3 regions of the Herbaspirillum sp. 1173 genome follow, and region 1 is predicted to be linked to each of the others. Evidence: predicted binding sites of a transcription regulator. Region 1 holds the regulator's gene; each other region holds the start of a gene.
The links. Region 1 encodes LexA, which represses DNA repair genes until DNA is damaged. Its sites were predicted from a motif close to ACTGTATNNNNATACAGT; they were not measured.
Positions count from the first base shown of each region.

Region 1 (7,150 bases):
CGTCCAGCATGGACTTCACATCCTTGCCCTGCGGATTGAAGGCATTGCCGGAAATCTCGTCGGCCACGGTGATGAGCTTGCGCAGAATGCCGCGATCACGGACGATCTCGGCATAGCGGCGGATGTTGGCCGCAGAAGGCGTGTTTTGCGCCAGTGCATTCAGATAAACCAGCCCGCCCACCTCTTCGGCCTTGCCGCTGGTGGACATGGCTTCATAGACGGTAATGACGTCGGCCGGCTTGGTACTGTTGATGAGCTTGACGATGTGCTCGAAGATGATGCGGTGATCGTAGCGGTAAAAGTCTTCAGCGCTGACGAAGTCGGCGATACGGTCCCAGGCTGCGTTGTCCAGCAGCAGGCCGCCCAGCACCGATTGCTCGGCCTCGATGGAGTGGGGCGGCACGCGGAGCGCATCGATCTGGGGATCGGATGACTCTCTCTGGCCACGGAAAAATTCTGGATTGCCGCGGGACGATTCTTTCATGGCGCGCATTATAACCTGCTGATGTGAAGCCGTAGGTCCGGCCGAACGTTTTTGCACGGCCAGATGCTTCATGCGAACGAATGCAATATGAAGCCATTGACAAGCCGCGCCATGACGATGACCAGTGGCGGCGTGTCTTGGTACAACTGACAATAAAAAAGCCAGGCGAACCCGGCTTTTCTATTGCAAAACGAATTGCAGCAAACAGGCGTATTACGCTTGCTCGCCCTTGACTGCGATGGTGACATCGACCACCACGTCGGTGTGCAGAGCCACCGACACGGGGTGTTCGCCAACGGTCTTCAGCGGGCCGTTGGGCAGGCGCACTTGCGACTTCTCGACAGCAAAACCCTTCTTGCCCAGGGCTTCAGCGATGTCGAAGTTGGTCACGGAACCGAACAGACGGCCGTCAACGCCGGCCTTCTGCGACACTTCCACGGTAGCGCCAGCCAGCTTTTCGCCTTGGGCTTGGGCAGCGGCCAGCTTCTCGGCGGCAGCCTTTTCCAGGTCAGCGCGCTTGGCTTCGAATTCAGCGATGGCTGCATCGGTAGCGCGGCGGGCCTTGCGTTGGGGGATCAGGAAGTTGCGTGCGAAACCGTCCTTGACGCGCACGACATCACCCAGACCGCCGAGATTCACGATTTTTTCCAACAGAATGACTTGCATGTTTTTCTCCTATTTCTCGACGCTGATTAGGCGTTGTGCAGATCGGTGTACGGCAGCAGAGCCAGGTAACGCGCGCGCTTGATGGCGGTGTCAACTTGACGCTGGTAGTGGGCCTTGGTACCGGTCAGGCGTGCCGGCATGATCTTGCCGTTTTCCTGGACGAAGTCCTTCAGGGTGTCCACGTCCTTGTAATCGACCTGTTCAACGCCAGCGGCGGTGAAACGGCAGAATTTCTTGCGCTTGAACAGCGGGTTTTGCTGTTGGCGCTTGTTTTTCAGCTTGCTTTTATCGAACTTTTTACCGAATGCCATGGTTGGCTCCTGTATCTAAAAATTGGGTAAGGTCTGTTTGGCTACCTTGCGCCGCTCAATCCGGCGCGACCGGGCCAAAATCAACGATATGAAACACGACGCTCTTGCTGTTGCGATTCCTGCGGGCCAAAAAGCCGGTGAACCGGAAGACTTCACCCAGTGCCGCCCTGTTGAGCGCACCGGAGATTTCCCCCGCTGCCAGCGCCGCGATCTCGAATTCGACCTGACGCTTCATGCCAGCCTCCGTCTGCTCCGACTGATGCTGCAACCTGGCAGTGACAATCGGGATACCGGCCGGCGTATAACGTAGGACATCACGTTCTGCCAGGCTGGCGATGACTTGAAACTGGTTCACTCTCCGCGATGTTCGCAGCGCTTAAGCTGCCGGAGCTTCGGTACGGCTCTTGGCCGCGTCTTCCTTCTGCACTGCCTTCAGGATGGGGGAAGGACCGGTTTCGGCCTTCTTCATCTTGACGGTCAGGTGGCGCAGGACGGCGTCGTTGAACTTGAAGCCGGTTTCGATTTCAGCCAGCGTTTCGCTGTCGACTTCGATGTTCAGGCAGACGTAGTGAGCCTTGGCCAGCTTCTGGATCTGGTAAGCCAGTTGGCGACGGCCCCAATCTTCGACACGGTGGACCTTGCCGCCGCGGGTGGTGACGATGCCCTTGTAACGCTCGATCATCGCCGGCACTTGCTCGCTTTGGTCCGGGTGGACGATAAATACGATTTCATAATGACGCATGTAGACTCCTTATGGACTTATTGAAGACGCCCACCCCGGCGTCAAGACGGGTGTGGGAAGAGGAAAACCCGAGATCATACTAGGTTTCCGTCCTGACAGCAATGCCAGCGTCACGCCACTGCGGCCGCAGGGCCACAACGCGGACCCTGCACATCGCCGCCAGCGGCTCAGAACCAGATTCTTCAGTTGCGGCGCGCTCTATATAAATGAGAAAGCTTGCCTTTTCCGCCCCGGAATATGCATGTTGCCGTTGACACAAGGATTGCACCTGTATAAAAATACAGACTGTTCATCCAGACAGCCTTCCCTCCGAGAAAGGCCACCCTCATGCTCAAACTGACTGCGCGCCAGGAACAGATCCTGAACCTGATCAAGAACGCCATCGAGAACACCGGCTTCCCTCCCACGCGTGCAGAGATCGCTGCCGAGTTGGGCTTCCGTTCCGCCAACGCCGCCGAAGAGCATCTGCAGGCCCTGGCCCGCAAGGGCGCCATCGAGATTTCCCCCGGCACCTCGCGCGGCATCCGCTTGCGCGAATCAGGTACCACAGGCATCAGCACTGCACGCCAGATGGCCCTGCCCCATCCCGCCCTGATGCAGCTGAGCCTGCCGCTGATCGGGCGCGTGGCGGCGGGCTCCCCCATCCTGGCCCAGGAACACGTGGAAAAGACTTACCAGGTCGACCCGGCCATGTTCCGGGCCAAGCCCGACTACCTGCTCAAGGTGCGCGGCATGTCCATGCGCGACGCCGGCATCCTGGACGGCGACCTGCTGGCCGTGCGGCGCGCCGACCAGGCGCGCAATGGCCAGATCGTGGTGGCCCGCCTGGCTGACGAGGTCACGGTCAAGCGCTACCAGAAGAGCGGCAGCGTCATCACCCTGTTCCCCGAGAATCCGGAATTCGAGCCCATCATCGTCAAGCCGGAAGACGACCAGTTTGCACTCGAAGGACTGGCCGTGGGATTGCTGCGCAGCTGGAACTGAATTCGGAGCGGCGCGCAGGCCCGACCGCCGGAAAGACGCTGCCAGCGGCGACTGATCGCTTGTTTATGCATGAACCTCCGCTTAAAACGGAGGTTTTTTGCTTTCTATTTAGCTCTTCACCTGTGACCGGTTACGCATATCATCCTTGCTGGACAGCTATGCCCGGCGCAATGGATGCGCCCAACCAAGAGGACCCTTTTCGATGTCGACGCGCAAGAGCAGCAACAAGCACGGCAAACATATTCCGGCCCCAGCGGCCGCCAAGTCCAACCTGCAGGATCTGCTGGACGTTCGCAAATGTCTGGACCTGCTCGACAATCGCAAGACCGAGGAAGCCAAGGCGATCTGTACAGCCGTATTGGCCCGCGCCCCCAATCTGGTGTTTGCCAACCACGCACGCGGACTGATCGCCATGCAGGAAGGCCAGTTCGCGCAAGCCGAGCAATACCTGCGCAAGGCCATCGAGGCCGATCCGAACAACGCCGAATACCTCAGCAACCTGGCCGGTACGGTGCTGAGCCAGGATCGCATCGACGAGTCCATCGCCATCTACGAGCGCGCCATCGCCATCGACAAGGAAAACCGGGCGGCACGCATCGGCCTGGCCAATGCCCTGCACGAAAAGAACGATCCGGAAGCCTCGATCAAATACTTCGAGGATGCGGCCCGGCGTGAACCCAACGCACCGGGCCCGCTGTCGCACCTGGGCCGCGCCCTGATCGACGCACGGCGCTTTGACGAGGCGGTCGCCACGATTCTGAAGTCGCTCGAATACCAGATCAATTTCGCTCCCTCCCACACCGCCCTGGGCGAAGCCTTTCATGCCATGGAGATGTACAAGGAGGCCGTAGAGTCCCACAAGACCGCCATCCTGCTCGATCCCCAGGACACCTACGCCCACAACAAGATCGCCGATAGTTATCTGAAAATCAACAAGATCGAAGAAGCCCACGAACACCTGCTGCGCGTCATCGAGATCGCACCCAAGGATCCGAATGGCTACGTCAAGCTCGGTTCAAGCTACTTCAACACGGGCGACCGCTTCGACGATGCCATGCGCATGTTCAAGCAGGCCCTGGCGCTGGACCCCAAGCACGCCCTCACCTACAACAACATCGGCGCGATCCAGCACGATCATGGCGATTATGACGATGCGCTTGGCAATTTCCGCACGGCATTGGCGCTGCGGCCGAATTACCCGACCGCCAAGCACAACCTGGCACTGACCCTGTTGCTGCGCGGACAGTTCGAGGAAGGCTGGGAGTGCCACGAGAGCCGCCTCACCACCAAGGAACGCGCCCACGTCTACCGCCTGATCCACAAGCTGTTCGAGGTCATTCCGAAATGGGATGGCAAGTCCTCGCTGGCGGGCAAGCGCATCCTGCTGATGCACGAGCAAGGCTTTGGCGACAGCATCCAGTTCCTGCGCTATGCCCGCTTGCTCATGGAGCAAGGTGCCAGCGTGGCGCTGCATGTGAAGAATCCTCTGTACCGCCTGTTCCAATCCTTCACACCAGCAGTGACACTGGTGCGCGAAAGCGATCCCCTGCCACCCTGCGACTGCGCCTATGTGCTCATGAGCCTGCCCTATGCCCTGCGCACCCATAGCGTCGAGGATATCCCGCGCTATGCGGAAGGCTATCTGTCTGCCGATGCGTCGCTGGCGGCGCACTGGAAGCAGAAGATTTCCACCTTGACACGATCAGCGGACAATCTGCGCGTCGGCATCGTCTGGGGCGGCAATCCGGAGCATGGCAATGACCGCCATCGTTCGATTCCACTGGACAAATTCAAGCAATTGTTTGAAGTCCCCAAGATGGAATTCTACTCATTGCAAAAAGGCAAGCCTGCCGACGGCCTGAAGGAGTTGCCAGCCGATTGGCCCGTCTTTGACCTGGGCAATGAGTGCCAGGACTTCGCCGATACCGCTGCCGCCATCAGCAATCTTGACCTGGTTATCTGCGTGGATACTTCGGTGGCCCATCTGGCCGGAGCACTAGGCCACCCCACCTGGGTACTGCTGCCGCATGTACCCGACTGGCGGTGGCTCAACGACCGCGATGATTCCCCGTGGTATCCCGGCATGCGCCTGTTCCGCCAGCCGGCAGTCAGCGATTGGGACTCGGTCCTGAAAAAGGTTGGCGAAGAATTAACGCTGCTGCAACATAAGAAAGCCCAAGGCTGAGCTGGCTAGGAGCGCCCAGCCATTGCAGGAAACCGCCCTTCCCGGGCGGTTTTTGCTTTTCGGAACATTTTTCTTGGCCGCAACAGCAATTTTCCTAAAGTTTTTGGAATTGCCGTCGAAAAAGGATTTGCTTGGAGTTTCAAAGCACGCAGTTTTAGTTCGGAAAGCCTTGAAAAAGATTTTTTGCAAAAGCCCTAAACTTTTTCCAAGACTGCCCGATAAAGCAATCAACAGAGGTTGAAACGCCTGGGGCTCATGGGTAGAAGACCAACGTTAGGCACTGAAACTCGGATCATCGGTCTCAAATCTTAGGAGAATTAACATGGCAGCAGTCATTAATACCAATATTCCGTCGCTCAATACGCAACGGAACCTGAATTCCTCGCAGTCGTCGCTCAATACCTCGATCCAACGTCTGTCGTCCGGCCTGCGCGTCAACAGCGCCAAGGACGACGCCGCCGGCCTGGCCATCGCCGACCGCATGAACTCCCAGGTCAAGGGCCTGGCAGTTGCACAACGTAACGCCAACGACGGTATCTCGATGGCGCAAACCGCTGAAGGCGCTCTGTCGACCGTCGGCGACAACCTGCAGCGTATGCGTGAACTGGCTGTGCAAGCAGCCAACGGCACCAACAGCGCACAAGACCGCAAGACCCTGAACGACGAATACACCCAGCTGTCGCAGGAAGTGTTCCGTGTTCTGAACGGCACCAGCTTCAACGGCCAGAACCTGTTCACCGGTGTTGGTCAAGGCGCATCGGCCGGTACCGGCTCGAACGCTTCGAACGTGTCGGCTTCCCTGACCCTGTCGTTCCAGGTCGGCGCCAACGTGCAAGACAACAAGCTGAACGACCAGATCACCATCACCCTGGATGACCTGTCGAACAACTCCACCATCGCTACCGTCATCGGCACCAGCGCCAAGGGCCTGATCGGTCTGGGCGACACCTCCGGCGTGAGCACCGCGCAAGCGACCTACACCTCGGCCAAGGCTGCCCTGGACAACCTGTTCGCTACCGGTTCGTCCCTGTCCTCCTCGGCACTGGCTTCGTCGGCCGTGACCCTGCAAGCTGCCGTTGACAGCGCCAAGCTGTCGCTGGATCAGGCAGTTGCCGCCCCGTCCGCTCAGAGCGACGCTCAGAAGGCCATCCAGAACCTGGACAAGGCCATCAGCCTGATCTCCTCCAAGCGTGCAGAATTCGGTGCAGTGCAGAACCGCTTCAGCGCGGTCATCAGCAACCTGCAAGTGTCGAGCGAAAACATCACCGCGTCGCGCAGCCGTATCATGGATACCGACTACGCGCAGGAAACCGCGAACCTGACCCGTGCGCAGATCCTGCAGCAAGCTGGTACCGCGATGCTGTCGCAGGCCAACTCGGCACCGCAGCAGGTTCTCTCGCTGTTGAAATAAGCCAGATAGCTAGGTAGGATGACGTGCGGGGGATAGACCTTATTCTCCGCACGTTCCTTTAAGGAAGGGAGTAGTACCATGTCGATTGCCCCACTTAATATCACTGCTGCTGGTGACTCCGGTACTGCCTATGCAGCACCGAAGACGACCGAAAAGCCCGATCCCGTGGTATCGACGGTCGCACCGGCGGCCACTCCGGAAGCACGCCGCGCAACCGAAAGTGAAGTCAACGATGCCGTTGGCAAGTTGAACGACTTTGCAGCCGCCAATGCTGCCGCACTGAATTTCTCGAAAGACCAGGACACCGGCAAGACCATCATCAAGGTTGTCGATACGGCTACTGACACCGTGATTCGCCAGATTCCCA
Region 1 is NZ_JAVDSP010000001.1:220,452-227,601, reverse strand. Features, by position in the region: gene J2X56_RS01125 (replicative DNA helicase) at 1-493, opposite strand, end outside; gene rplI (50S ribosomal protein L9) at 698-1,150, opposite strand; gene rpsR (30S ribosomal protein S18) at 1,177-1,461, opposite strand; gene priB (primosomal replication protein N) at 1,517-1,816, opposite strand; gene rpsF (30S ribosomal protein S6) at 1,838-2,203, opposite strand; gene lexA (transcriptional repressor LexA) at 2,531-3,187, shown strand; gene J2X56_RS01095 (tetratricopeptide repeat protein) at 3,390-5,372, shown strand; gene J2X56_RS01090 (flagellin) at 5,695-6,783, shown strand; gene J2X56_RS01085 (flagellar protein FlaG) at 6,862-7,150, shown strand, end outside.

Region 2 (7,150 bases), on a different contig from region 1:
CCTACCTGCCCGATTCCTCCCATGCATTCACACCCCTTCCTGTTCCGTGCGAAAACTGTGCTGGCTGCCAGCCTGTTCAGCGTATTGGCCTCCATGCCTCCGCCGGTCCCTGCTGCCACTACGACATCTGTCCCCGACATGGAAAACGCGCCGGTCTACGGCCCCCAGCTGGAGGGCTTCGACTACCGCTGGCCGGTCTCGCGTTATCGTTTCCACTCGCAGCGCCAGGACATCGAGATGGCCTATCTCGACGTGGCACCTGCCGCCGGCAGTGTCCCGCACGGCACCGTCGTCCTGTTGCACGGAAAGAATTTCTGCGCCGGCACCTGGGAGCAGACCATCGATGTCCTGCGTCGCGCCGGCTACCGTGTGATTGCACCGGACCAGATCGGCTTCTGCAAATCCAGCAAGCCCGAGCAATACCAGTTCAGCTTCCAGCAACTGGCCGCGAATACGCACGCCTTGCTGGCCTCGCTCGGCATCGATCAGGCCATCCTGGTAGGCCACTCCACTGGTGGCATGCTGGCCATCCGCTATGCGTTGTCCTATCCACAGCAGACCCGCCAGCTGGTGCTGGTTGACCCCATCGGCCTGGAAGACTGGCGCGCCAAGGGCGTGCCGCCGGTGTCGGTGGACCAGTGGTATGCGCGCGAACTCGGTACCACGGCCGAGCGCATCCGCAACTACGAGCGCGCTACGTATTTCTCCGGGCAGTGGAGTGCGGAGTATGAACCCTGGGTGCAGATGCTGGCCGGCATGTACCGCGGGCCGGGCAAGGAGCGGGTGGCGTGGAATTCGGCACTGCTGTACGACATGATCCTCACGCAACCGGTGTTTTACGAACTGAAGAACCTGAAGACGCCCACGGTCCTCATGATCGGCGACCAGGACAGCACCGCCATCGGCAAGGAATTCGCACCGCCGGCATTGCGCGCCGGGCTGGGCAACTATGCGGTGCTCGGGCGCGAGGCGGCTGCCGTCATTCCGCACGCGACCTTGGTGGTATTCCCCGGCGCTGGTCACGCACCGCAGATGCAGATGCCGGAGTTGTTTCATGCGCAGTTGCTCAAGCGGCTTGCGCCCGAAGGCGGGCGCTGAACCGCAGATGGACAGATGGTTGCGGTTGTTGCCTTACACGATCTTCATTCAAGGATAAGACGATGGAACGCTGGATCGCCTACGCATTCATTTCCATGGCCTTTGCAGGCTTCACCTCGGTCATCGCCAAACTCGGCTTGACCGGCATCTCCAGCGATCTGGGATTGGCCATCCGGACCTGCTTCGTGTTTGTCTTCGTGCTCATGTTCGCCGCTGCTGTCGTGCCGGCCGCGCAGTTGAGCGCGGTCACCTGGCAGAACGTCCTCTGGCTCGGCCTGTCGGGTGTGACCACCGCCGTCTCCTGGGTGTTCTACTACAAGGCCATCAAGGCGGGGGACGTCTCCACCGTGGCGCTGATCGACAAGGGCAGTGTCATCGTGGCCTTGCTGATGGCGGTCTGGATTCTCAATGAAGTCATCACGCCCGCCAAGCTGATCGGGGCCGCGCTCATTGCTGCGGGATTGCTGGTGATTTCCCGCGGCTAGGCCAAGCTGCACGGCCCGCCCGGCACGCCTTACTTCACCCCCGCCGAGACGGCCATCCGGTCAAAATCCGCATCCAGCTTCTGCAGCGATCCTGCAATGCGCTGCTGCCGGGCCTTGATCCATGCGTCCTGCTGCGCCACGCGCGCAGTGGCCTCGCGCAGCATGCGGTCCATCTCGGCCGGTTGCGGACCGCCGACGGTGGCACGATTGCGCACGATCGCCACCGGATCGAGGGTGCTGCGAAACTCCTGTTCCGACATCGGCAGGGCCTGGGGGAATTCCGAATTCAGCACCGCTTCGTGATAGATGCGCTGCGCCTGGTCATAAGGAAACTCCAGCGGCCGGATGTTGTTGGCCTTGGCATACTCCACCACTTCCGAAGCGAAGTGATGGCCCACGCGGAAGGGCAGCTTGTACTTGCGCATGAGCACGTCGGCCAGTTCCTGGGACGCGGTCCAGTCGCTGTTGAGTTCTTCCAGCGCGCGTTTCGGATCGATCACCAGCGCGCCCAGGATGCTTTCCCAGTTCTTCAGGACCTTGACCGTATTGAGCACCATCTCCTTGTTGGGCTTCACGTCCTTGGCATCGCTCATGCCGGGCGGGATGTTGTGCGCCACGATGGCCACGCCCATGCCCTCGGCAATCACCATCGAGGCATCGCGCCGGGTGCTGTTGAGCAGGCCCGGATTGCGCTTCTGCGGCATGGCCGACGACACGTAAGTATTGGCCCCTCCCTCCTGCAACAGGATCCACGGACGCGGCTGCGCATATTGCGTCATCACGTCCTGGATGAAGGCGCCGGCATGCAGGGCAATGGAAGAGACCACCGCGCCCGCTTCCACCGGACCATCCACCGCCGACAGTTGCGCCGCGTCATAGGCGTTGTCGACGATGGCGGCAAAGCCCAGGTAGTCGGCCATGCGCTGGCGGTTCAACGGCCAGCTGGTGCCGTTGAGCACTGTGGTGCCCATGGCCGAGCGGTCCAGCCGCCCATAGGCTTCGCGCAGGCGCTGGGCATCGCGGTCCAGTGCGGCGGCAAAGCCCAGCAGGTAGTGGCCGTAGCTGTTGGGTTGCGCCGCCACCCCATTGGTGTAGTTGGGCACGATGGTGTCACGCTGGCTGGCGGCCAGTCGGACCAGCGCCGCCGTGGTGGCGTTGAGCTGGTTGGCCAGCGTCAGCAGGTCTTCGCGCAGGATGGCCGCGCGCAGCGTGGCCAGCATGTCCTGGCTGGAACGGCCGGCGTGCAGCAGCGTGATCTGCGGACCGGCCGCCTGGATCAGCAGCGGCTCGAAGGTGATCACCAGCGTCGGACGCTTGGCACCCGGCAGCTCGCCATCGGCCAGCACCTTGCGGATGCCCTTGACGACCAGCGGGGTCATCGACTTGTCCAGCAAGCCTTCGTCGGTGTTGATCACGGCCGTGGCCTTGTTGATTTCGCCGAGCCAGAAGAATTCATCATGGCGCGGCGTCTGCTGCGCGTGCAAGGGCGCGGCGCAAGCCAGCAGGGCAGCGGACAGCGCGACGGCGAGGGTGGAAAGCTTGGGCAAGGCGGTCTCCTGGAAGTGTTGATTGGTCTGTGCAGGGCGACTATCTTAGCGGGCATTGGCGATTCAGGTTGAAGGTGAACAGAGCCTGATATTTCAGGTACCTCGTCTCCAAAGTGTAGTTATTGGCATCTACGCGATATACTGTGCATCCATACAGTTCCTTTCCTGCACGCTTTTCGCCGCAATGCCCGCCGTCCCCGATCACCGTTTCTACTACCTGAGCAATTTCCAGCAGGCGCTGGATTGGCTGGGGCAGCGCTATGCCGACCTGCTGCAGGACGAGGAGCGCGATTTCCTGCTGCGTTTCCCGGCCTTGCCGCTGGCTGCGCGGGCGCTGTTCGTGCGCATGATGATGCGCAAGGGCGAGCACTTCCGCGCCAGCCGTCTGGCTTATCCGGAGATCGGCTGCCCGCTGCAGGCGTCCCGCGATCTGCCGCCCGAATGGGTGGAGCAGGATGCGCCGCTGTCGCTGGCCCAGGTCTTCGCGCTGGCGACCAAGCCGGAGCTGCTGCGCTGGTTCGGCGTGCGCGGTGGACTCAGGACGGCGCGCAAGGACAGCTTGCTGGCGGCACTGGAAAGCGATCCCCTTCATGCTGCGCCGCGCTGCCTGTCGCAATGGATAGCGTCGGGGCAGGGCGGGGAAGCGGTCCTGCGCATGCGGGTTGGCGGCCTGTGTGAACGTTTGCGTTTGATGTTCTTCGGCAACCTGCGCCAGGACTGGAGCGAATTCGTGCTGGCCGATCTGGGTACGCTGCGCTATGAACAGATCGCCCTTTCTGCCGAGGCGCGCGGTTTTCGCAGCCGCACCGACATTGATCTTTACCTGCAACTGCAGGCCTGCAAGCAACGCTTCGAGGCCGGTGACGAGGTCGCTGCGGTGCTCGAAGCGCTACCCGCGGAGCGCTTCGACAATCCCTGGCTGGAGAGCCGCCGTGAACGCCTGCTGTTCCAGCTCGGCCAGCATTGCGAGAAGGCCGGGGACTGGCCACAGGCACAGCAGATCTACGCTGCCTGCCGTTATCCCGGCGCACGGGCACGCGCCATCCGCGTGCTGGAAAAACTGGGCCGCTTCGGTCCCGCGCAGGCCCTGCTGACGATCGCCCGGCAATCGCCCGAGAGCGAGGCGGAACGCCAGCAACTGCTGCGCATCGCGCCGCGCCTGGCGCGCCAGCTGGGTTTGCCGCCGGCGCTGCGGCCGCGCCCCGCCGTGGTCGATCAGATCGAGCTCGTGTTGCCGGCCGAGGGCGGCCGCGTCGAGCGGGCGGTGCAGTTGCATTTGCAGCGGGCTGATGCGCCGGTGTTCTATGTCGAAAACGCGCTGGCCAATGCCCTGTTCGGCTTGCTGTGCTGGGAAGCGCTGTTCGCGCCCATTCCCGGCGCCTTCTTCCATCCCTTCCAGCGCGAGCCGGCCGATCTCTTGAGCGCCGATTTCGCGGCGCGTCGGCGCGATGTGCTGGCGCGCTGCTTGCGCCGCTTCGATGACGGCAGCTACCGTGCGCATCTCCTTGCCACCCATGAGGCCAAGCACGGCCTGCAAACGCCCTTCGTGGCCTGGGGCTGGGTCACGCGCGAGCTGCTGGTGATGGCGCTGGACTGTATCCCCGCTGCACATCTGAAGCTGTGGTGCCTGCGCATCCTTGACGACATTCGAGAGAACCGCAACGGCTTCCCCGACCTGATCCAGTTCTGGCCGCAGCAAGGGCGCTATCGCATGGTCGAAGTCAAAGGCCCGGGCGACCGCCTGCAGGACAACCAGCGCCGCTGGCTGGACTACTGTGCGCAACACGCCATGCCGGTGGCGGTGTGCTACCTGCAATGGGAACAGGCGGCAGCATGAACGAGGCGCTCTCGGCCGGCGCTGCGCAAGAGCAGTCCGCACCGCGCTACACCGTCTCGGTTCGTGCACTGTGCGAATTCACCGCCAAGCAGGGCGATCTCGATCTGCGCTTCACGCCCACACCCACCGCCCAGGAAGGCATCGCCGGTCACGCCATCGTGGCGCAGCGGCGCGGGGAAGGCTACCTGAGCGAAGTGACGCTCTCGGCCGATCATGGCGCGCTGCATGTGCGCGGACGCGCCGATGGCTATGACCCCGCGCGCCAGCTGCTGGAAGAAGTGAAGACTTATCGCGGCCAGCTCTCCAGCCTGCCCGACAATCATCGCCACCTGCACTGGGCGCAGCTGCGGGTCTATGGCCACCTGATGTGCGAGCGGGAAGGGCTGGCGCGCATCCATCTGGCGCTGGTGTATTTCGACATCGGCAGCCAGCAGGAAACGGTACTGGAAGAAACCCGCAGCCGCGAGGAACTGGCTACGCTCTTTGCGGCGCAATGCGAGCGTTTCATGTGCTGGGCCGAACAGGAGCTGGCGCACCGCGCGGCGCGTGATATGGCCTTGCAGACGCTGCGCTTTCCGCACGGCGATTTCCGTCCCGGTCAGCGGCAACTGGCGGAGGCGGTATTTCGCGCGCAGACGGGCCGGCGCAGCCTGCTGGCGCAGGCACCGACCGGCATCGGCAAGACGCTGGGCACCTTGTTCCCGGCGCTCAAGGCCGCCCCGGCGCAGCGGCTGGACAAGATCCTCTTCCTCGCGGCCAAGACCCCGGGCCGGCAACTGGCGCTGGATGCCGCCGCCACCTTGAAGGATCACGGCGAACTGCCGCTGCGCGTGCTGGAACTGTGCGCACGCGACAAGGCCTGCGAATATCCGGACCGGCTGTGCCGGGGCGATTCCTGTCCGCTGGCGCAGGGCTTCTACGACCGCCTGCCTGCCGCCCGCGCGGCCTGCCTCTCGCAGCCGCTGCTGGATCGCGAACATCTGCGCAGCGTGGCCCTGCAGCATCAGGTCTGTCCCTACTACCTGGGCAGCGAGATGACGCGCTGGAGCGATGTCATCGTCGGCGATTACAACTACTGGTTCGATGGCGGTGCCATGCTCTACGGCATGGCGCAGGCGCATGACTGGCGCGTGAGCGTGCTGGCCGACGAGGCCCACAACCTGGTCTCGCGGGCGCGCAGCATGTACAGCGCGCAACTGAGCCGGGCAGCGCTGCGGGCCGCGCGCGCCGTGGCCCCGCCGGCCGTGGCCAAGCCGCTGGAACGGCTGGGCCGCGCCTGGACCGCCGCCGGCAAGAAAGCCGACTTGCCCTATCAGGTGCTGGAAGCGCCGCCGGCCAAGTTCGTCGAGGCACTCAGCAGCAGCGTGGGCGCCATCAGCGATTTCCTGGCGCAGGTGGCGGTGCCGCTGGATCCGCCGCTGCGCGATTTCTACTTCGATGCCATGGCCTTCGTGCGGCTGGCCGAATCCTTCGGCCCGCACTCGCTGTTTGATCTCACCCGGGAAGATGAACGCAATACCGTGCTGTGCATCCGCAACGTGGTGCCTGCGCCTTTCCTGGGGCCGCGCTTTGCCTTTGCGCATGCGACCACGCTGTTCTCGGCCACGCTGGCCCCGTGGAATTATTTTGCCGATCTGCTGGGCATGCCGGCCAATACCGCCTGGATCGATGTCGAGTCTCCCTTCCAGGCCAGCCAGTTGCAGGTGAAGGTGGCGCATCAGATCTCCACCACCTGGCAGCGCCGCGCAGCCTCCATCGCACCAATCTGCGAACTCATGTCGCGCCAGTATGAAGAGCGGCCGGGCAACTACCTGGCGTTCTTCTCCAGCTTCGACTACCTGCAGCAGGCGCGCGATGCCTTCGCACGGGCGCATCCGCATATCGCCACCTGGCAGCAGTCGCGCCGCATGTCCGAGACCGACCGCGATGCCTTCCTCGCACGTTTCGAAAGCGCCGGGCAGGGCATCGGCTTTGCCGTATTGGGCGGCTCCTTCGGGGAAGGCGTGGATCTGCCCGGCGATCGACTCATCGGCGCTTTCGTCGCCACGCTGGGGTTGCCGCAATTCAACCCGGTCAACGAGCAGTTGCGTGAACGCATGGAGCAACTGTTCGGCTGCGGTTACGACTACACCTACCTCTATCCCGGCATGCAGAAAGTGGTGCAGGCGGCCGGCCGCGTCATC
Region 2 is NZ_JAVDSP010000003.1:527,872-535,021, reverse strand. Features, by position in the region: gene J2X56_RS14185 (alpha/beta fold hydrolase) at 22-1,098, shown strand; gene J2X56_RS14180 (EamA family transporter) at 1,161-1,583, shown strand; gene J2X56_RS14175 (lyase family protein) at 1,613-3,130, opposite strand; gene J2X56_RS14170 (VRR-NUC domain-containing protein) at 3,315-4,967, shown strand; gene J2X56_RS14165 (ATP-dependent DNA helicase) at 4,964-7,150, shown strand, end outside.
Region 2: the regulator LexA is predicted to act here: its motif matches at 3,271-3,288, upstream of J2X56_RS14170 (VRR-NUC domain-containing protein).

Region 3 (7,150 bases), 180 kb from region 1:
AAGGTCAAGATCGAGGTCGTGGTGGACGACAAGGTGGTCGAGCAGGCCGTGGACGCCATCATCAAGGCCGCCCGCACCGGCAAGATCGGCGACGGCAAGATCTTCGTGCAGGAAGTGGAGCAGGTGATCCGTATCCGTACCGGCGAAACCGGCCCGGATGCCGTCTGATCCACAGATCTCCGCGCATTGCGAAAAACCGGCCACTGGCCGGTTTTTTTACGTCCTCAGAAAAGCGCTCAGGGTGTGGCAGGCTGTTGCTGCACGCTGTCCCAGGCTGCGCCAGATTGACACAGCGTGACACTGGCGCTGGCGCAAGAGCCGCTTGCAGAGCGGGTTTGCAGGCTGGCATGCGATTTGCCATCTTGAGGGGTGAACGTCCGCTGCGGCCATGATCGCGGCGGGATTTCAACCATAACCCGAACGGAGACGACATGAACCTGGCAGACATCAGCAAACTCGGCGTACGCGATCCCTTCAAGCAACGTTACGACAACTTCATCGGTGGCAAATTCGTGCCGCCGGTCAAGGGCGAATACTTCGAGAACATCAGCCCGGTGATCGGCCGCGCCTTCTGTGAAGTGGCGCGTTCCAGCGCCGAAGACGTGGAACTGGCGCTGGACGCCGCCCACGCCGCCAAGAAGAGCTGGGGCAAGACTTCCCCCGCCGAGCGCGCCAACGTGCTGCTCAAGATCGCCGACCGCATGGAAGCCAACCTGGAATTGCTGGCCACCGCCGAAACCCTGGACAACGGCAAGCCCATCCGCGAAACCATGGCCGCCGACATCCCGTTGGCCATCGACCACTTCCGCTATTTCGCCGCCGCCGTGCGCACTCAGGAAGGCAGCATCTGCACCATCGACAGCGACACCTACGCCTATCACTTCCATGAACCGCTGGGCGTGGTCGGCCAGATCATCCCGTGGAACTTCCCCATCCTGATGGCGGTGTGGAAGCTCGCTCCGGCGCTGGCCGCCGGCAACTGCGTGGTCCTGAAACCGGCCGAGCAGACGCCGGCTTCCATCATGGTCCTGATCGAACTGATCGCCGACCTGATCCCGCCGGGCGTGGTCAACATCGTGCAGGGCTTCGGTGTGGAAGCCGGCAAGCCGCTGGCCTCCAACAAGCGCATCGCCAAGATCGCCTTCACCGGCGAGACCACTACCGGCCGCCTGATCATGCAGTACGCCTCGCAGAACCTGATCCCGGTGACCCTGGAGCTGGGCGGCAAGTCGCCCAACATCTTCTTCGCCGACGTGCTGGACAAGGACGACGAATTCTTCGACAAGGCCCTGGAAGGCTTCGCCATGTTTGCGCTGAACCAGGGCGAGGTCTGCACCTGCCCCTCGCGCGTGCTGGTGCAGGAATCGATCTATGAGCGTTTCATCGAACGTGCCTTGAAGCGCGTGGCCGCCATCAAACAGGGCAACCCGCTGGACAAGAGCACCATGATCGGCGCGCAGGCCTCGCAGGAGCAGTTGGAAAAAATCCTCTCCTACATCGACATCGGCAAGCAGGAAGGCGCCAAGGTGCTGGCCGGCGGCGGACGTGAAGAACTCGGCGGCGACCTGGCCACCGGTTACTACGTCAAGCCGACCGTCTTCCAGGGCAACAACAAGATGCGCATCTTCCAGGAAGAAATCTTCGGCCCCGTGGTGTCGGTGACCACCTTCAAGGATGAGGAAGAAGCCCTGGCCATCGCCAATGACACCTTGTACGGCCTGGGTGCTGGCCTGTGGACCCGCGATGGCACCCGTGCCTTCCGCATGGGCCGCGAAATCCAGGCCGGCCGCGTGTGGACCAACTGCTATCACCTGTATCCGGCGCATGCGGCCTTCGGTGGCTACAAGCAATCCGGCATCGGCCGCGAGAACCACAAGATGATGCTGGATCACTACCAGCAGACCAAGAACCTGCTGGTCAGCTACAGCCCCAAGGCGCTGGGCTTCTTCTGATCACGTAATTTCGTTTGACTCCTTGCAGCAAGGCAGCTTCGGCACCGGTCCGCAACTCGCGCGGCCGGTGCCGCTTTTATTGGCAGATCCAGACTCAACAGGAGAGCGGCGAATGAATGCATTGCCCAGGGTGACGGCCACCGAGGCCACGGTGGAGTTGCTGCGCCAGTTGAAGGCGCGGCATGGCGAGCTGATCTTTTTTCAATCCGGTGGCTGCTGCGATGGCAGTGCGCCGATGTGCTATCCCGCCGGCGACTTCACGCTGGGCGATACCGACGTGCATCTCGGGGAGATCGATGGCGTGCCGTTCTACATCGGCGCCGACCAGTTCGAATACTGGAAACACACGCAACTGATCATCGACGTGGTCAGCGGCAACGGCGGCATGTTCTCGCTGGAGAACGGCAGCGGCAAGCGCTTCCTGACGCGCTCGCGGCTCTTTACCGATGAGGAATACGACGCGCTTGCCCCGCTCAGTGCCCGCGTGACTTGAAGCGGCGATAGAGCGTATTGCGCGACACCCCCAGCGCCTTGGCGGCGGCGCTGACGTTGCCGTCATGGGTGCGCAGGGCGCGTTCGATGGCGGCCCATTCGCTGTCGTGCATGGAGAGCGGCTTTTCGTCCGTTTCTTCATGCGCTGCCGGGGCCGGCATGCCGCAAGCCGCCTGCAGCGGCGCTGCCTCGTCCAGAAAGTCATCTGGCAGGTGTTCCACCCCTATCCAGGCCTCGCCATCGGCCATGGCCAGGGCGGTGCGGATCAGGTTGGACAGTTGCCGCAGGTTGCCCGGCCAGCGGCTGGATTGCAGCAACGCCAGGGCCTGGGCATCGAAGCGCGGCGCGTGACGGCCGCCTTCCTGTTCCAGGATGCGGTCGATCAGGGCGCCCAGGTCGCTGCGCTCGCGCAAGGCGGGCAGTTTTACCGGCAAGCCATTGATGCGGTAGTACAGGTCTTCACGGAAGGCATGGCGCGCCGCCATTTCTCGCAACGGCTGGTTGGTGGCGCATACCAGAGCGAAGTCCACCGGAATCACGCGCTGGCTGCCCAGCGGCGTCACCGCGCGTTCCTGCAGCACGCGCAGCAGGCGGCCCTGCAGGGCCAGCGGCATGTCGCCGATTTCATCGAGGAAGAGAGTGCCGCCCTGGGCTTGCGCGATCTTGCCCAGTGCGCCTTTGCGGCGGGCGCCGGTGAAGGCGCCGTCTTCATAACCGAAGAGTTCGGCCTCGATCAGGTTCTCGGGAATGGCCGAGCAATTCACGGCCACGAAGGGCGCGGCGCCGCCCCGGGTTTGCGTGGTGTGGAAGCGCGCGCTTTCGCGGTGGATGGCCTGGGCCAGCCACTCCTTGCCGGTGCCGGTTTCGCCGGTGATGAGGACCGGGATGTCGCGGTCGATCACCTTGCGCAACTTGGCGATGATGGCGCTCATGCGGGCGTCCCCGGTATCGAGGGCTTGCAGTCCGCCGCGCGGCTGGCCCGGATGGGGGCGCACAGGTGGGGCCGGACGAGCAGATGGGCTGGCGGGCAGTACTTCCGGTGCCTCGGTCACGGCTTCCCGCGCATTCTGGAAATGCTGGTCGCGCAGCCGCAGTTCGGCGCGGCCATGGATGCGGATGCCGTTGTGCAGGCACAGCTCCAGCAAGCCCGAGGCGGCCTTGCGATGGTGTTCGAACAGCAGCGACAGCGGCACCCCGAAGAGCGACGCAAAGGTATGCGACTGCAGCGCCGCGAGTGTCAGCCCCAGCTGGAACTGCGCACTGCGGTTGGCCGCCAGGAAACGCCCGCCGGGCGTGAAGCTGACGATGCCTTCGACCAGCGTACCCACGAATTCGGCGCGGCTGTGGAAGTGCAGGGTGATGCAATCGGGGAAGCTGCCGGCCAGCAGGTGGTTTTCAATCATCTGCGCCGACATGCGGACCAGCGCCATGGTGTGCTTGTGGAAGCTGCCGCATTCGCCCGAGACATCCAGCACTCCCAGCACCTGGCCGCGATGGTCGAAGATGGGGGCTGCCGAACAGGTCAGAAAGCGGTTGGCATCCAGATAGTGCTGCTGGGCGTGCACGGTAGTGGGCTTCTGCTCGAAGAGGGCCGTGCCGATGGCATTGGTGCCGCGCAATTGTTCGGACCAGCGTCCACCGGGCCCGAGGGACACACGGTCGGCCTTGGCCAGGAAATCGCTGTCGCCCAGCGTATGCAGGATGGTGCCTTCGGCGTCCGAGAGGATGACCATGCTGTGGGTATTGCGGATCTGGTCGTAGAGGGTTTCCATGACCGGGCGGGCATGGCCGGAGAGGGCCTGGTTGGCTTCCAGCGTCTGGGCCAGGTCGGCGCGCGAGAGTGAATCCAGGTCGGGCCGCTGGCCGCGCGTGATGCCGTAGGACGAGCTGCGCTGGTGCGAGCGTTCGATGGCCTGCAGATCCGGCACGCCATCGGCGCTGGCCTGCACCAGGGGCGAAGCGCCCAGCAATGCACCGGCACCGGGCCGGTTTGCCTGGTATTGCATCCTTGTCTCCTTGGGACCTCTGGCGGTCCTTGTTCCCCCTTGTGTCGGCTTTCTTCTCTGATGGGAAGCTGAGGGTGAACAAGCATAACCGATTAATGTGGCAGCCGGACAAATTGAAACAGCATTTGCAGCGCATCCGAAGTGAAGGCAAAATACTGTATATAAATACAGTATTGATGAGCTTTACGTGGCTTCCTTCCCTAAATTTCCGCAGGGCATTGCCCGGCCTTTTCCAGAGCAGCCGACCCGGTCGGCCGCCTCCGGCGAGGACGACGCGACCCTGACGCCAGAAACCTTCATCCATCGCGATCAGACCGCCCAGAAGGGCCGGGGCGCGGTGACCAACCTGCGTGGGCGCTATGAATCGGTGGCGCGGGAAGAGTTCGACGATGGCTGGCAGGCCGTCCATTTTGCCGAGGCCGGGCCGCAGGCGGCAGAGAGTACCGAGGAGGATGAGCCACCCCGCCTGAAGACCATCGTCACCGAGGAAGACGCCCGATCCATCATCACCCGCAACAGCTCGCCGGATTTGCCGTTTTCGCTTTCGCTCAATCCCTACCGGGGCTGCGAGCACGGCTGCATTTACTGCTTCGCGCGGCCTTCTCACAGCTATTTGGGCCTGTCCCCGGGGCTGGATTTCGAAAGCCGGCTGGTGGCCAAGCGCAATGCCCCCGAGGTGCTGCTGCGCGAACTGGCCAAGCCGTCCTATGAACCCGACACCATCACGGTGGGCATCAATACCGACGCCTACCAGCCCATCGAGCGCGAACGCCAGCTGACCCGGCGCATCCTGCAGATCCTGCACGATTGCGAGAATCCGGTGGCGCTCATCACCAAGTCCTCGCTGGTCGAGCGCGATATCGATTTGCTGGCCCCGATGGCGGCCAAGGGGCAGGCCATTGTTGCGGTGACGATCACCACGCTGGATGCGGCCATCGCGCGCACGCTGGAACCACGCGCGGCCAGCCCGGCGCGGCGATTGCGGGTGATCCGCACGCTGGCCGAGGCGGGCATTCCGGTGAGCGTGTCGATTGCGCCGGTGATTCCCTTCGTCACCGAACCGGACCTGGAACGCGTCATGGAAGCGGCCGTGGAGGCCGGGGCGCGCCAGGCGGGCTACATCGTGCTGCGGCTGCCCTGGGAAGTCAGCCCGCTGTTTCGCCAATGGCTGCAGGCGCATTTCCCCGACCGTGCGGCACGGGTGATGAACCGCATCCAGGACATGCGTGGCGGCAAGGATTACGACGCCGATTTCGCCACCCGCATGCGCGGCACCGGCGTCTGGGCCGATTTGCTGCACCAGCGCTTCGAGAAGGCCAGCCGGCGCCTGGGCATCGATCATCGCAATCGGGCTTTTGCCACCCTGGATGCCAGCCGCTTCAAGCGGCCCATGGTGGTGCCGGCGGGGCAGGGGCGCCCGGCGGGCGATGCCCAGCTGGATTTGTTCTGAGGCAGACGGCCGGCGGCTGGTAAGATCCGCGTTTTAGTCCGTTTCTTCACTTCTTTGCATGCACACTCTGGAACAACTGCGCAGCGGCGCGCTGGAAGGCATTACCCGCCTGTCTCTCTCGTGCGGCCTGCGCGAATTCCCGCCAGAAATCTTCACCCTGGCTGAAACCCTTGAGATTCTGGACCTCAGCGGCAACGAACTGACCGCCTTGCCCGACGACCTGCCGCGTTTGCACCGGCTGCGCATCGTCTTCTGTTCCGACAATCCCTTCACCGAATTGCCCGCCGTACTGGGCCGCTGCCCGTCGCTGGAGATGATCGGTTTCAAGGCCAACCGGATCGAGCATGTACCTGCCGAATCGCTGCCACCCACGCTGCGCTGGCTGGTGCTGACCGACAACTGCATCGAACAGCTGCCATCGAGCATCGGGCAGTGCCTGCGCCTGCAGAAGCTGATGCTGGCTGGCAACCGCCTGCGCGCGCTGCCGCCGGAACTGGCGGCCTGCCGCAACCTGGAACTGCTGCGCCTGTCGGCCAATGCGCTGGAGGCGTTTCCGCATTGGCTGCTGACGCTGCCGCGCCTGAGCTGGCTGGCCATGGCGGGCAATCCCTGGTGTGAAGCGGTGGAAGAATCTGCGGATTGCAATGCGCAAGTCGCGGCCATCGACTGGGATGATCTGGCCTTGGGCGAAAAGCTGGGGGAAGGCGCCTCCGGTGTGATCCACGCTGCCCGCTGGACCGTGGAAGACAGGTCGCAGCCTGTGGCGGTGAAGCTCTTCAAGGGCGCGGTCACCAGCGATGGCCTGCCCGAGCGCGAGATGGCGGCCTGCATCATGGCCGGTAGCCATCGCGGTCTCATTCCCGTGCTGGGGCGCTTGCAAGGTCATCCGCAAGCGGTGCAAGGACTGGTGATGCCGCTGATCGATCCCGATTTCAAGGTACTGGCCGGTCCGCCCAGCCTGCAATCCTGTACGCGCGATGTGTATGCGCAAGGCTTCACGCTCGCCTGGCGTCAAGTGATCGCCATCGCACGCGATATCGCCTCGGCAGCCGCCCACCTGCATGCGCAGGGCATCGTGCATGGCGACCTCTACGGTCACAACATCCTGCATCGGGATGGCGAAGCCCTGCTCGGCGATTTCGGCGCGGCCTGGTTCTACGATGTCCAACAGCCGCATGCCTGGGGCGTGCAGGCCATGGAAGTGCGGGCCTATGGCTGTCTGCTGGAAGAGTTGCTGGCGCATGCCCAGC
Region 3 is NZ_JAVDSP010000001.1:41,280-48,429, forward strand. Features, by position in the region: gene J2X56_RS00185 (P-II family nitrogen regulator) at 1-168, shown strand, start outside; gene adh (aldehyde dehydrogenase) at 432-1,952, shown strand; gene J2X56_RS00195 (DUF779 domain-containing protein) at 2,065-2,445, shown strand; gene J2X56_RS00200 (sigma-54-dependent Fis family transcriptional regulator) at 2,426-4,450, opposite strand; gene J2X56_RS00205 (PA0069 family radical SAM protein) at 4,638-5,900, shown strand; gene J2X56_RS00210 (leucine-rich repeat-containing protein kinase family protein) at 5,959-7,150, shown strand, end outside.
Region 3: the regulator LexA is predicted to act here: its motif matches at 4,605-4,622, upstream of J2X56_RS00205 (PA0069 family radical SAM protein).